One region of the Solwaraspora sp. WMMA2101 genome, then DNA from elsewhere that is predicted to be linked to it. Evidence: riboswitches for the same ligand, from Rfam matches in the RefSeq annotation. Region 1 holds a riboswitch; the other holds the start of a gene.

Region 1 (7,427 bases):
CGTTGTCGACCCGGCGGCACACGGGGCGTGAAAGCGTTGCCATGTGTGCATCAGTTCGACCGGTAGTGACCTGCGGATCCACCGAACGGACCCGGCCGTGCGGTCCGGCCGTCACGGACATCGGCCGGGCAGCCCGGTCAGCCGGCCGCTGCGGCCAACCCGGTCGCCAACGACAACGCGGCCACAGCGGCCGCGCCGACGACCAGGCCGACGTCGGCCACGCCGAACCGCTGCCGACGGGCGCTCGTGCGCGCGACCTCGGAGTCGAAACCCCGCGCGTCCATCGCGGTGGCCAGCCGCGTTCCCCGGCGGATCGCCAGCACCAGCAGGCCGAAGCCGGTGGCGGCGAACAGCCGCAACCGGCGCAGCGGGTTGCGGCCCGGGTCCACCCCACGTGCCCGCCGGGCCATCGTCAGCAGCTGCCACTCGGCGCTGAGCATCGGCACCATCCGGAAGGCGGCGAGCGCACCGATGGCGAACCGGGGCGGTGCCTTGGCATTCTGGATCAGCGCGTCGGCCAGATCGGTGGGGTCGGTGGTGGCGAAGACCAGCACCCCGGGCAGCGCGACGGCGAGCAGCCGCAATGCCAGGCCGAGCGCGGTGATCAGGACTCCGGTGGTCAGCAGTAGCGGCCCGGCGGCCAGCAGTACGGTCCCGGACCGCTCGGCGGCGAACAGCAGCAGGGTCACCAGCAGACCGGCCGCGCTGATCAGCACCGGCAGCATCCGCCGAGCCACGGTGCGGTAGCGCAGGCCGAACAGCGGGATCACCGCGACCTCGACGGCGAGCGCGATCGCCGGGGTGAGCGGGTCCAGGGTGGCCAGCAGCGCCACCGAGAAGATCAACGCCGCGACGAGCTTCGCCATCGGGTTGCGCCGGGCCAGCACCGCCGGCCGCGCCGCGCCGGTCACCGCGCCCGCCGCCACGTCCACGGTGCCGGTCACAGGGCCAGCCGCCGGTCGGCCAGCGCGTCGACGAAGTCCGCGTCATGGGTGACCGCGACGACGGCGTGTCCCTCGTCGCGCAACCCGGCCAGCAGCTCCACCAGCTCGATCCAGGTCCGGCGGTCCTGGCCGAAGGTCGGTTCGTCGAGCACCAGCAGCTGCGGCGCGGTGGCCAGAGCGGTCGCCACACTCAGCCGCCGCGCCTCACCACCGGACAACGTGTACGGGTTCGCCCGCGCCAGCCGGTCCAGCCGCAACCGGGTGAGCAGCTCGTCGACGACCCGACCGACCGCCGGCTCCGGCAGACCGCAGCGGCGCGGGCCGAGCGCCAACTCGTCGGCCACGGTCGTGGTGACGAACTGGTGCTCCGGGTTCTGGAACACCGAACCGATCCGGCGGACCAGCTCCGGCGCCCGCCAGCGGTGCGGCACCGCCCCGACCTGCCCACCGGTCAGCGCTGCGGTCGCCCGTACCGCGCCGGCACCGGGGGCGACCAGCCCGCCGAGCAGCAACGCCAGGGTGGTCTTGCCGGCCCCGTTGGGCCCGAGTACGGCCAGCGCCTCCCCGGCGTGCACCGGCACCTCGTCGGCGCGCACGGCCAGCCGGGGCGGCAACCCGACCCGGTCGGCGTGCAGCAGCGGCGCACCGGCGGGTCGACCGGACCGCCGTACCGGAAGTGGCTGGTCGGGCACCCACACACCGTCGGCGGCCAGTTGTCCGCCGTACCGGTCGAAGACCTCCGTCGGCGGGCCGTCGGCCCGCACCCCGCCACCGGGTTCCAGCACCACCACCCGGTCGACCAGCGGCAGCGCCTGCGCCACCCGGTGCTCGACGATCACCAGGGTGGTGTCGTCATCGTCGGCCAGCGCGCCGGCGATCGCGTCGCGGACCAGGTCGGCGCCGGCCGGATCCAGGTTCGCGGTCGGCTCGTCGAGCAGCAGCAGGTCCGGGCGCAGCGCGAGCGCCCCGGCCAGGGCGAGTCGCTGCTGCTCGCCACCGGACAACGCGGCGGTCGGCCGGTCCCGGCCGTACCGGAAACCGACCCGGGCCAGCGCGGCGTCGACCCGTGGCCAGATCTCCGCAGCCGGTACGCCCCGGTTCTCCAGCCCGAACGCCACGTCGTCACCACTGCGCGCCATCACCAGCTGGGTCTGCGGATCCTGGAAGACGATGCCGACCCGGTCGCGGGCCTTGCGCGGGTCGAGCCCGTCGACGCCCACCGTGCCGGCCTGTTCGCCCGAGTCGGCCGGCAGCAGCCCGGCCATCGCCGCCAGCAGGGTGCTCTTGCCCGCGCCGGACGGCCCGAGCAGCAGGACCCGTTCGCCGGCGCCGATCCGCAGGTCGACGTCGCGCACCGCCCAGGCCCGGCGGCCGGCGTGCCGCCAGCCGAAGCCCCGCAGCTCCAGCCGGCTCACCGCGCGGCCCGGCTCAGCCGACGGCCCGGCTCGGCCCGGCTCACACCATGGTGCGGTCGCGGCCGGCCGGGAACCGGTCGAGCACCCCGGTCCGGGCCAGTGCCCGGGTCAGCGCGACGCTGCCGGCACCGGCCAGCACGATCGCGCTGACCACGGTCACGACGAAGATCGGGATCCGGAAGGTGACCAGATCGTACGGCGCGTAGTACCGGACCTGGTCGAAGATCGCCGCGCCGAGCCCGGCGGCCGCCCCGGCGGCCAGCACCACCGGGAGCCGGAACGAGCGGTACGCCACCGCGAGGAACACCAGCTCGGCGCCGACGCCCTGGGCCAGGCCCTGGAGCACCACCACGGCGCCCCACTGGCTGCCCAGCGCCGCCGACACCAACGCGGCGACCAGTTCGCAGAAGAGCGCGGCCCCCGGCTTGCGGATCACCAGGGCACCGAGCACAGCCGGCACCAGCCACACCCCGTACAGCACCGCCTGGGCGGGCGGGAAGAAGGTGAACGCGGCCTCGGTGGCTGCCCAGACCAGCCCCCACGCCCAGAAGATCACCCCGAAGGCGACCGCGATCACCGAGGCGACCACGATGTCGACGGTCCGCCAACGGCGGTCGACGGAGGTACTGCGTAGCGTCATCGTCGCTCCAACTCCCTGCGCTGGCATTACCCAGATCAGGTTCGAGGGTCTGCGGGCTCCCCGCACTCTCAGCGCTGTCTGCGCTCCCCTGTCGGACATGAGGTTGTTCCGTCGACGCTAGCACCGGGCGACCGGTGCGAACAGAGGCGACGTCCGGGTGTGGCGGCGGGCACCCCCGGACGCGTTATCGTGGGGTGCCCGCATCGACCCGTCCAGCGAGGGGACCGACCTTCCGTGACCGCTGCCGATCGCACCGCGACGCGTCGGGCGCGCCCCGGTGACGAGGTCGACTGGGGTACGTCGGACGCCGACGACCTGTCGGCCTCGGGCGCTTCCGGCGGGTCGCCCGGTGCCCCGCGGCCGCCCCGGCGGCGACTGTTCGGCGACCGGGTCGGCTCGGTCGAGGTGCTCGCCTTCCTGCTGATCGGGTTGGTGATCTTCCGCGAGCCGTTGGCCGGCCTGATCTCCGACCCCCGGCTGCAGACCTGGACCACGGTCTTCGTCTCGGTGATGGTCCAGGCCATGCCGTTCCTCGTCTTCGGCGTGGTGCTCTCCGCGGTCATCGCGGTCTTCGTGCCCCGGTCGTTCTGGGCGAAGGCGTTGCCGAAGCATCCGGCGCTGGCGGTGCCGGTGGCCAGCGCGGCCGGCGTGGTGCTGCCCGGCTGCGAGTGCGGCTCGGTGCCGATCGCCGGGTCGTTGATCCGTCGGGGCGTGGCACCGGCCGCCGCCCTGGCGTTCCTGCTGGCCGCGCCGGCGATCAACCCGATCGTGCTGGTCGCGACGGCCGTCGCCTTCCCGAACAACCCGGAGATGGTGCTCGGTCGAGGTGTCGCCAGCCTGATCGTCGCGATGGTGATGGGCTGGCTGTGGCTGCGGCTGGGCCGCACCGACTGGATCCGGTTGCCGCACCGGCCGGATCTGGACGACCTGTCCCGCGCGCGGGCATTCTGGGCGGCCGTCCGGCACGACATCATGCACGCCGGCGGCTTCCTGGTGATCGGTGCGATGGCCGCCGCCAGCATCAACGTGCTGGTGCCGGAGCGCTGGCTGCAGACCCTCGCCGACAACCCGGTGCTGTCCATCCTGGCCCTGGCGGTGCTCGCCGTACTGCTGTCGATCTGCTCCGAGGCCGACGCGTTCGTCGCCGCGTCGCTGTCGCAGTTCTCGCTCACCTCGCGACTGGTGTTCCTGGTCGTCGGCCCGATGGTCGACCTGAAGCTGATCTCGATGCAAGCCGGTACGTTCGGGCGCCGGTTCGCGTACCGGTTCGCTCCGGCGACCTTTCTGATCGCCATCGTGGTGGCGGTCGCGGTGGGGACGGTGCTGTTGTGAACAAACAGGCTCAAGGTGTGGTGCTGCTGCTGCTCGGCGGCGCGGTCGTCAAGGCCAGCGTCACCGAGATGTACCTGCGCTACGTCAAGGAGGTGCTGCAGCCGTTCCTGATCGTCGCGGGCCTGCTGCTGGTCGCCGCCGGCATCATGACGCTCTGGCACGATCTGCGGCGGCGCAACGCACCCGCCCCGGCCGACGACGGCCACGACCACCACGACGACGGTCACGGCCACGCCCACCACGAGCCGCGGGTCGGCTGGCTGCTGATCCTGCCGGTGCTCGGCCTGCTGCTGGTCGCCCCGCCCGCGCTGGGTTCGTACGCCGCCGCGCAGGCCGGTACCGCGCTCAGCGCCGAGCAGGCATCCTCGGACTATCCACCGCTGCCCGACGGCGACCCGGCCCAGATCAGCGTCCTCGACTACGCCTCCCGGGCGATCTTCGACGAGGGTCGGTCACTGGACGGTCGGACCGTACGGCTCACCGGCTTCGTCGCCGAAGGGCCGGACGGCGAGCCGATGCTGGCCCGTATCGTGCTGTCCTGCTGCGCCGCCGACGGCCGACCGATCAAGGTCGGGATGGACGGCAGCGCCCCCACCGGGCTGCCGGTGGACACCTGGATCGCGGTGGTCGGCCGGTACAGCGACCGGATCGGCACCGACCCGGTGAACGGGGCGAGCATCCCGTACCTCGGGGTCGAATCCTGGCAGGAGATCGAGCCGCCGGCGCAGCAGTACGAGTAGAGGTTTCACTTCTGCCGGTCCGGGGCATCTTCCCGTCCGCCGTTTCAACGTGACGGACGTGGCGGGAGGGACCAGACGGATGAGCCGGGAGACCGAGCGGGAACGGTGGCAACGGAATTTCGCCGACCTGTTGCAGGAGCTTCGAGTTGCCCAGACCGGCGTCCAGATTCTCTTCGCGTTCCTGCTGACGCTGCCGTTCAGCAGCGGCTTCCCGGACACGACCGCGTTCCAGCGCGACATCTACGTGGTCGCGCTGCTCGCGGCGGCGGCCGCCGCCGCGATGATCATTTCGCCGGTGGCGTTCCACCGGGTGCTGTTCCGCCAGGGCCGTAAGCCCGAACTGGTCCGGTTCGCCCACCGGATGGCCAGCGGCGGCCTCGGCTTCATGCTGGTGGCGATGGTCAGCTCGGTTCTGCTGGTCACCGACTTCATCCTGCCGCGCACGGTCGGGTTCGTCCTCAGCGGCATCACCGGGCTCTGGTTCCTGACCTTCTGGGCCGGTCTGCCGTTCGTGCACCGCGGCTGGCTGCGCGACGACGACGAGGACGACGACGAGGGGACGGCCAGCGGCGATGCCGCCGGTCACCAGACGTCAGCGCGGCACCCGTAGCCCGAGGGATCGCAGCTCCAGCGCGGCGAGCGCGGCGGTGACCTGCGGATCACCGTCGCGCCAGCGGGCCGCCACGTCCGGGTCGATCGCGGTGATCGCGGCCAGCGGACGACCGGCCAGCGCCCGCAGCGCCAGCAGGTCCTGACCGGCCGGCAGGTCACGCAGGGCCACGGCGGCGCTGGCCCGCCGGATCCACCGGATGCGTAGCGGCAGCCAACCGAACAGCACCAGCCCCACCGGGAAGATCAGCATGGTGACGGCGAGCGCCACGGCCAGGTCGGCGACCAGGTCCTGCTGCTCACGTCCGGCCTGCGCGACCGATCTGGCGGCACCGGCGGCCTGGGTGAACGGGGCGGTCAACTCGTCACCGACGAGCGGTACCCGACCGACCCGGCCGCCGACGTCGGCGAGGTTGTCGGCCAGCCCGGCACCGGCGTCCTGCAGGGTACGGCCGGGGCCGGCGAGCCGAGCGACCTGCTCGTGCAGCCAGAGCGCGGCACGGATCCACAGGTAGACCCAGGCGACGACGATCAGATCGGTGGCGAACTGCCGGGCGGCGGCGGGGAAACGGTCGGCGTAGATCTGCATGCGCACAGCGTGCCGTACCCGTGTCGACCACGCCGTCCTGGCCGGTGCCGGCCGCGACCGACCGGCATGGTCTGGGGTGATCCCGCTAGGACTTCTTGCCGGTCTTGCGGCTGGCGCACTGCGGGCAGGTGCCGAAGATCTCCATCGTGTGGCTCACCCCGACGTACCCGTGCTGGGCCGCGACCCGTTCCGCCCACGCCTCGACCGCCGGCCCCTCGACCTCGACGGTGCTGCCGCAGGATCGGCAGACGAGATGGTGGTGGTGGCCCTGGCTGCACCGCCGGTACAGATGCTCGCCGCCGGGCGGACGCATCACGTCGACCTCGCCCGAGTCGGCGAGCCCCTGCAACGTCCGGTAGACGGTGGTCAGGCCGACCCGGTCGCCGCGTTCCCGCAACATGGCGTGCAGTTCCTGGGCGCTGTGGAACCCCGCCAACTCGTCGAGGATGGCGCTCACCGCGCTGCGTTGCCGGGTGTTGCGGACCGCCGCCTGCTCGGTGGTGGTGTCTCCAGTCTTCATCTGGGGCCTCCGGGGCAAAGTACTGCTGCCGAATCCTGCCGGTGGCGGGTCACCGTACCTCCCGGGCATGGCTGACCGCGTCGGCGACGATGTGCGCGACGTGTTCGTCGACCAGCGCGTACGCGATCTCCCGGCCCCGCCGGGAGCCGTGCACCACGCCGGCCCCACGCAGCACACGAAGGTGCTGCGACACCAGCGGCTGCGGTGCGCCGAGCTTCTCCACGAGCTCGTGGACACAGCGTTCGCCCTGGGCGAGCTCGGTCACGATGGCGACCCGGATCGGAGCGGACAGGGCGCGCAGCAGTTCGCCCGCGCTCTCGTACCCCTCGTAGCCGTTGGCCATCGTCACCCCGCAACGGTAACCAATAGCGGGGCCGGACCGGCAGGCAGGCGGCCACCGGCGGAGGAACCGGCGGCATCTGGAAAGCCGCCGGACCGCCGGACCGGGAGGGTGGGGGACCGGATCAGGACTCCAGGACGACCTCCGGTGGCTCCACCTCGCGGGCCGGCCGCTGCGGTACGCGCAGGCGGGCACCCCGTCGGCGCAGCAGGCGCCAGAGGCCGGCACCGATCGCGGTGGCGGCGAACGCGCCGATCGCCAGGATGACGATCGTCGCGCCGAGCGCGGTGTTGACGGT
Region 2 (7,427 bases), 1.3 Mb from region 1:
CATGGCGAGCGCGGCGTCGGAGGCGGTGCCGACCCCGGCGTCCAGGATCACCGGGATGTCGACCGACTGACGGATCAGCCGGAGGTGGTGCGGGTTGAGGATGCCCAGGCCGGAGCCGATCGGCGCGCCGGCCGGCATCACCGCCGCGCAACCGACGTCGGCCAGCCGCCGCGCCAGCACCGGATCGTCGGTGGTGTACGGCAGCACGGTGAAACCCTCGTCGACCAACTGCTCGGCGGCGCGCAGCAGCTCGGCACCGTCCGGCAGCAGGGTCCGCTCGTCGCCGATGACCTCCAGCTTGACCCAGTCGGTGTCGAACGCCTCGCGGGCCAGGTGGGCCACCTTCACCGCCTCGGTGGCGGTGTAGCAGCCGGCGGTGTTCGGCAGCAGCCGTACGCCGCAGCGTTCCAGCAGGTCGAGCAGTCCGCCGTGCATGGTGGCGGCGCTGTCCACCCGGCGCAGTGCGACCGTCACCAGCCCGGTGCCGCTGGCGGCGATCGCCTGCTCCAGGATGTGCAGGTTGGCGGCGCCGCCGGTGCCGAGGATCAGCCGGGAGTCGAAACTGTGCCCGGCGACGGTGAACGGCATCCGGTTCACCCGCCCTGCGCGGCGATCAGGACCTCGACCCGGTCGCCGTCGCACAGCTGCTCGGCCGGCCAGCCGCTGCGCGGCACCACCGCACCGTTGACGGCGACGGCGACACCCCGGTCGGCGTCGGTGACCGTACGGACGACGTCGGCGAGCGTGACACCGGTCGGCGTGGTGACCGGCGCGCCGTTCACGATCAGCTCCATGGCTCCTTCTCCCTCGCGTTCTCCCTGTTCGCAGCCGTGAACCGGCCCGGTTGGAACGGTGCCAGCACCGGATCCGGGTCGGCGCCGGCGGCCAGGTCGGCGATCAGGTCGGCGGTCACCGGGGTCAGCACGATGCCGTGCCGGTGATGTCCGGTCGCCACCAGCACCCGCCCGTCGGCCGTGGGAAGCCAGCCGAGCAGCGGCGCGTTGTCGGGCGTACCGGGCCGGGCCGCTGCCCGCGCCTCGACCAGCTCGTACTCGGCGATCTCCGGCAGCAGGTCGGCGGCGGCGCGCAGCAGCTCCAGCACCGCACCGGCGGTCACCGTGGTGTCGCCGCGTTCCTCGACGGTGGCGCCGACGACCACCTCCCCGTCGGCGCGCGGCACCAGGTAGACCTGTCGGCCGTCGGCGTACCCCCGGATCACGTGCCGGAACCCGACGGCGCCGGCGGGTGCCCGCAGCCGCAGGATCTGGCCTTTGACCGGCCGTACCGGCAGCCCGGTCAGCGTCGCCGAGCCGCAGCCGGCGGCCACCACGACCACTTGCGCGTCCAGTGTGGAGACGTCGGTGACCGGTTGCGGGACCACGGTGACCCCGGTCCGGTCCAGCGCGGTGTCCAGTGCCGCGACCAGCCGACGCGGGTCGACCTGGTGGTCGTCGGGCATCAGCGCCCCGCCGCGTGCCCTCGGGGCCAGCGCCGGTTCGCGATCCCGCAGCGCCGTGGCGCGCAGCAGCGTGATCGGCAGGTCCAGGCTCTGCTGGTACGCCCAGAGCCGCTGCGCCTCCTGCCGGTCGTCGCCGGTGAGGGTGACGACCAGGGTGCCGTCGGTGCGGTAGCCGATGTCCTGGCCGGTGACGGCGGTCAGTTCGGCGGCGAACGCCGGCCAGCGGGCCGCCGAGTCGACCAGCAGCCGGGTCAGCTCCGCCTCGCCGAAGTGCGACTCGGCGACCGGGGCGAGCATCCCGGCGGCCACCGACGACGCCCCGGATCCGGGTGCCGGGTCGTGCAGCACGGTACGCAGTCCACGCTGCGCGCACCGCCAGGCGATCCCCATCCCGATCGGCCCGCCGCCGACCACCGCCACGTCGGCCCGACCGTTGGCGGGCCCGCTGCTTGTCGCCGTCATGCCGGCGCTCCGTCGGCGGCGGCGGTCGGCCGACGACGTACCGCTGTCAGCAGTTCGGCGGTGGCCCGGCCCGGGTCGGCGGCGGCCGCGATCGCGCCGACCACCGCGACCCCGTACGCCCCGGCGGCCAGCAGGTGTGCAACCCGGTCCACGGTGACCCCGGCGATCGCGACCACCGGTACGTCGACCGCGGCGGCGACGGCGGCCAGCCCGGCCGGCCCGATCGGGTCGGGCAGCCCGGTCTTGGTGCCGGTGGCGTAGCACGGCCCGACCCCCAGGTACGTCGCCCCGGCGGCGACCGCCGCCCGCCCGGTGGCCGGGTCGCGCGCGGTGGCACCGAGGATCGCGGCCGGCCCGAGCACCCGACGGGCGGCGTCAACCGGCAGGTCCGCCGCGCCGACGTGCGCGCCGGCCGCGCCGGTGGCGAGTGCGATGTGCAACCGGTCGTTGACCAGGCAGGTCACCCGGTACGCGGTGCATTCGGCGACCGCACGGACGGTCAACTCGTAGGCGTCCCGGTCGGACATGTCGTCCTCGACGCGCACCTGCACGACGAGGTCGGCGACGGCGTCGGCAGCGCGGGCGGCGGCCAACGCGGCCCGCAGTACGCCGAGCGGGTCGCACCCGGGTCGGGTGTCGGTGATCAGATGCAGTCGCCCAAGGGACGGCACGGCAACGCTCCTCCCTGCGCCGGCATTACCCGGATCAGGTTCGACGGTCGGAGGCCGCGTCAGCCTCCCTCTCAGCCCGGTGCACCGGGCTCCCGTGGGTTACTTGCCTGTTACCGTACGACGGTCTCGTCGATCCGCCAAGGGCCAATCCGAGGCAACCTTCGGTCTGCCGCCCTCGCCCCGCTGTCGGCCGTGACCAGGCTCACCGCGCGGTCGAGGTCGCGCACCGCGGTCGAGGTCGTGGCTGACCGGCGGGAGCCAACCTGTCCTCGTCCAGCGCAGGTATGGTTTCAGCAATATTCCTGTGAGGAATAATTATTCCACACAGGAATACCGTCACGACGCAATAGGTGTCCCGGGACCAGTCGACGACGCCGACGCGGGGCCGAGACAGCGGCGCTCAGTTCTGCTCAGCTCAGCGAGTCGGTGAGGGTGCCCGCCTTCGCGGCGGCGACGAAGGCCGACCAGCTCGCCGGCGCGATCACCAGCGCCGGACCGCCCGGATCCTTCGAGTCCCGCACCCCGACGACCACACCCAGCCCGTCAGCCACCTCGACACACTCACCCTGATTGTTCGATCGGCTGCTCTTGCGCCAGCTAGCGCCGGAAAGATCGATCACGACTCGTACTCCTTCGCGGTCTGCCAGAAGAGGTCACGACTGGCCTGCTCATCCTTGGTCTTCGGGGCCAGCGCGGCCAACGCCTCGATGGTCGGCAGGTCCGCGCCGTACAGCTCACATAGCAGCACCACGTCCTCGGTGCGGCATGTCTCTACCACGACACCACGACAGCGTTTTCGACTACTAATTGATCATCGATGTAAGTCCAGCCGAGGAGACAAGATCATGTGAGGCTCAGCTCAGCGAGCCGCCGGGGCCGGCCGGATCCGGCAGGATCGCGCGCAACTCGGCGAGGTCGTCGGCGTCCGGCTGCCACGACCCGGCGGCGGCGTTCGCCCGTACCTGCTCGGCGGTGGTCGCCCCGGCGATCACCGACGCCACCGCCGGCTGCGCGGCCAGGCCGCCGATCGCGACGGTGAGCAGCGACAGGTCCCGCTTCGCGGCGTACGCGTCGAGGGCCTCGATGACGTCCCACGGTGCCCCGGCCAGCCGGGCGACGTACCGGCTGCCCTCGCCCGCCAACCGGCTGCCCGCCGGCGGCGCCTCGGCCCGGCGGTACTTGCCGGTCAGCAGCCCGTCGGCGAGCGGGAAGTACGGCAGCAGCCCCAGGCCGAAGCGCCGACAGGCCGGCACCACTTCCTGCTCCACCCGCCGGTCCAGCAGGTTGTACTCGTTCTGCGCGCTGACGAACGGTGACAACCCACCGGTACGCGCGGTCCACGCGGCGTCGGCGATCTGCCAGCCGGCGAAGTTGGAGCAGCCGACGTAGCGGACCTTGCCGCCGCGTACCAGGTCGTCCAGGGCCTGCAGGGTCTCCTCGACCGGGGTGACCGGGTCCGGCTCGTGGAACTGGTACAGGTCGATGTGGTCGGTGCCGAGTCGGCGCAGCGACGCCTCGACGGCCCGCACGATGTAGCGCCGGGAGCCGCGTACCCCGTGGTCGACGCCGTTGCGGCCGGCCATGTCCATGCCGAACTTGGTGGCCAGCACCACGTCGTCACGGCGGCCGCGCAGCGCCGCCCCGAGCTGCTCCTCGGAACCGCCGGGCGGGGTGCCGTAGATGTCGGCGGTGTCGAACAGGGTGATCCCGGCGTCGATGGCGGCGTCGACGACCGCCCGGGTGCCGGCGGCGTCCAGCTTGCGGCCGAAGTTGTTGCAACCGACCCCGACCGCCGACACCATCAGCCCCGAGTCGCCCAACCGGCGGTAGATCATCTCAGTCACACCGGCCAGCCTACGACGGTCAGCGGACGTCCCAGACCGGCTCGGGGACCTCGACCACCTCGCCGTCACCCTGGAACAGCACGAACCGGTCGAACGACCGGGTGAACCAGCGGTCGTGGGTGACCGCGATCACCGTACCTTCGAAGGCCTTGAGCCCTTCCTCCAGCGCCTCGGCCGAGGCCAGGTCCAGGTTGTCGGTCGGCTCGTCGAGCAGCAGCAGGGTCGCGCCGGACAGCTCCAGCAGCAGCACCAGGAACCGGGCCTGCTGGCCACCGGAGAGGGTGCCGAACCGCTGGTCGCCCTGGCCGGCCAGGTCGTAGCGGGACAGCACACCCATCGCCGCGTGCCGGTCCATCCCGGCCCGGTGGTCGTCGCCGCGCCACAGCACGTCGGCGAGGGTCTGGTCGAGCAGTTCCGGCCGGTCGTGGGTCTGCGAGAAGTGGCCGGGCCGGACCCGGGCACCGAGCCGCACCATGCCGTCGTGGACCACCGGGGCAAGCGCCGCGCCGGCGATCGGTCCGGCCGCCGGGTCCGGGTCGGTGCCGCCCCGGGCCAGCAGCCGCAGAAAGTGCGACTTGCCGGTGCCGTTGGCGCCGAGCACCGCGACCCGGTCGCCGTACCAGATCTCCAGGTCGAACGGGTACGTCAGCCCGTCGAGCTCCAGCTGCTCGCAGATCACCGCCCGCTTGCCGGTCCGGCCGCCGGACAGGCGCATCCGCAGCGACTGGTCCTTCGGCGGCAGCGGCGGCGGGCCGGCCTCCTCGAACTTGCGCAGCCGGGTCTGCGCCGCCTGGTAGCGCGAGGCCAACCCGTCGTTGTACGCCGCCTTCTGTTTGTACATCAGCATCAGTTCGCGCAGCTTCTCGTGCTCCTCGTCCCAGCGCCGACGCTGCTCCTCCAACCGGGCGTGCCGGGCCGTGCGAGCCTCGTGCCAGCTGGCGAAGCCACCCGGATGGGTCCACGCCGAGCCGCCTTCGACGGCAACCACCCGGTCGGCGGTCTGGGCCAGCAGCTCCCGGTCGTGCGATACGTAGAGCACCGACTTGCCCGACTCGCGCAGCCGCTGCTCCAGCCACCGTTTACCCGGTACGTCAAGGAAGTTGTCCGGCTCGTCGAGCAGCAGCACCTCGTCGGTGCCGCGCAGCAGCAGCTCCAACGCGAACCGTTTCTGCTGTCCACCGGACAGCGTCCGGACCGGACGGTCCCGGACCCGTTCCCAGGGCAGGTCCAGCACGGTGGTGGCGACGGTGTCGAAGACGACCTCGGCCTCGTAGCCGCCGGCTTCACCCCAGGCGGCGAGGGCGTTGGCGTACCCGATCTGGATCTTCTCGGCGGCTGCGGAGTTCGCGGCCGCCGCGGCGTGCACGGCCCGTTCGGCGGCGGCGAGCCGCTCCCCGGCGGCCCGCAGCGGCGGTGGCGCGAGCGACAACGCCAGGTCGGCAAGGGTACGGTCGTCGCCGATCATGCCGATGAACTGCCGCATCACGCCGAGCCCACCGGAGCGGGCAACCGATCCGGTGGCCACCGGCAGGTCACCGGCGACCATCCGCAGCAGCGTCGTCTTGCCGGCGCCGTTCGGGCCGACCAGGGCGACCTTGGCCCCCTCACCGACCCGGAACGACACATCGGCGAACAGTTGCCGGCCGTCCGGCAGGGTGTGCCCCACTGCGGCCACGTCCACGTATCCCACCCCGGCATGGTGCCTGATCGCAGCAGCTGTCGGCAGCTGAGATTCGCGCCGCCGGCCGCCGGGTGGTCGTCAGTGCGTACGGTGGGTGACCCGCAGCACCCGGTAGCCCTTCTGGCTGGCGTGCCGTTCGACCTGCCAGCCCTGCTCGCGCAGCCACTGCTGCACCGAGTCGCCGCCCAGGTAGCGGGCGATGACCAGCCAGCCGACGCCGTCCGGGGCGAGCCGGGGCAGCCAGCGGGCCAGCAGGGCGTGCAGTTCCGCCTTGCCGACCCGGATCGGCGGGTTGGACCACAGCTGGGTGAAGCTGATCTCCGGAGGTACGGAGTCGGGGTCGGCGACCCGGACCCGGTCGGCGACGCCGAGCCGGTCGGCGTTGGCCAGGGTGAGTTCCCGGGCACGGGCGTTGACGTCCACCGCGTGGACCGTGGCGGTCGGCGCGTGATCGGCCAGCACACAGGTGATCGGGCCGTACCCGCAGCCGAGGTCGAGAAACGGCCCGGGGTCGGTCGGCACGGGCAGGTCGGCCTTGCGCAGCAGGACGGCGGTGCCCGGGTCGAGCCGGCCGGCGGAGAAGACTCCGGCGGCGGCGGTCAGCGTGTAGTCGCGCCCGGCCACCGAGAAGTCGATTTCCGCCCGGACGTCGGCGGTGGTGGGCTGCGGGCTGAAGTAGTGGTCGCCGGTCACCGCCGCATTGTCCCAATCGCGACCCGGCGGTCCGACGGCAGCGTGTTACCCGCCCGGTCCGTTACCCTGTGCGACATGACGTACGGGTACGAATCCGGCGCGGGGCATCGACCACCCCGACCGGTCGGCCCGCCCCGGACCCCGTACGCCGGCCCGCCCGGCAACCCACCCGCCGGCCCGCCCAGGACCCCGTCGGGTGATCCGCCGACCGAGTTGATTCCGGCCATGCCGCCGGCCGGTCCGGGCCGGCCGACCCGGCTGCGCAACCAGCCCGGACGGCGACGATCCACCCGTACGTCGACGGCGGTCGACCGCCTGCCGCCCGGTGGCCGTCGGCCCCGGCCCGCCCCGGCTCCCGCCCGCCCCGGTCTGTGGTCGTCGACCACGGTGTGGCAGGTGGTGATCAGCGGACTGTCCGTCCTGCTGATGCTCGGCGTCTGCGGCCTCAGTTCGTTCTTCATCGTGGCCGACGAACGCAACGGCCGGGTCTCCGCCGGGGTCGCCGAGCCCGGCGAACCGACCCCGGCGCCCCGTGACATCAGCTCCCGCGAGGTCGACCCCGAACCGTTGACGGTGGAGGAGGTCTTCCCGACCGGCGACATCGTGATCGACCCGGC

Evidence for each region. A riboswitch is a leader RNA that binds a small molecule or an ion and turns the genes downstream of it on or off. The one in region 1 is predicted to bind thiamine pyrophosphate.
Region 2: it holds a riboswitch for thiamine pyrophosphate, as region 1 does, so the genes downstream of both, ACN28F_RS19505 (thiamine phosphate synthase) here and ACN28F_RS25325 (ECF transporter S component) in region 1, are expected to answer to the same signal.

Annotation. Positions count from the first base shown of each region.
Region 1 is NZ_JBMHMA010000006.1:5,335,411-5,342,837, forward strand. Features, by position in the region: gene ACN28F_RS25315 (energy-coupling factor transporter transmembrane component T family protein) at 138-911, opposite strand; gene ACN28F_RS25320 (ABC transporter ATP-binding protein) at 941-2,359, opposite strand; gene ACN28F_RS25325 (ECF transporter S component) at 2,400-2,999, opposite strand; TPP riboswitch at 2,995-3,099, opposite strand; gene ACN28F_RS25330 (permease) at 3,315-4,331, shown strand; gene ACN28F_RS25335 (TIGR03943 family putative permease subunit) at 4,328-5,071, shown strand; gene ACN28F_RS25340 (DUF6328 family protein) at 5,151-5,681, shown strand; gene ACN28F_RS25345 (hypothetical protein) at 5,664-6,269, opposite strand; gene ACN28F_RS25350 (Fur family transcriptional regulator) at 6,355-6,789, opposite strand; gene ACN28F_RS25355 (ArsR/SmtB family transcription factor) at 6,839-7,132, opposite strand; gene ACN28F_RS25360 (metal ABC transporter permease) at 7,254-7,427, opposite strand, start outside.
Region 2 is NZ_JBMHMA010000006.1:4,069,362-4,076,788, reverse strand. Features, by position in the region: gene ACN28F_RS19520 (thiazole synthase) at 1-588, opposite strand, end outside; gene thiS (sulfur carrier protein ThiS) at 594-794, opposite strand; gene thiO (glycine oxidase ThiO) at 785-1,921, opposite strand; gene ACN28F_RS19505 (thiamine phosphate synthase) at 1,918-2,592, opposite strand; TPP riboswitch at 2,587-2,698, opposite strand; gene ACN28F_RS19500 (DUF397 domain-containing protein) at 3,003-3,212, opposite strand; gene ACN28F_RS19495 (hypothetical protein) at 3,209-3,343, opposite strand; gene ACN28F_RS19490 (aldo/keto reductase) at 3,447-4,427, opposite strand; gene ACN28F_RS19485 (ABC-F family ATP-binding cassette domain-containing protein) at 4,456-6,126, opposite strand; gene ACN28F_RS19480 (class I SAM-dependent methyltransferase) at 6,196-6,810, opposite strand; gene ACN28F_RS19475 (hypothetical protein) at 6,886-7,427, shown strand, end outside.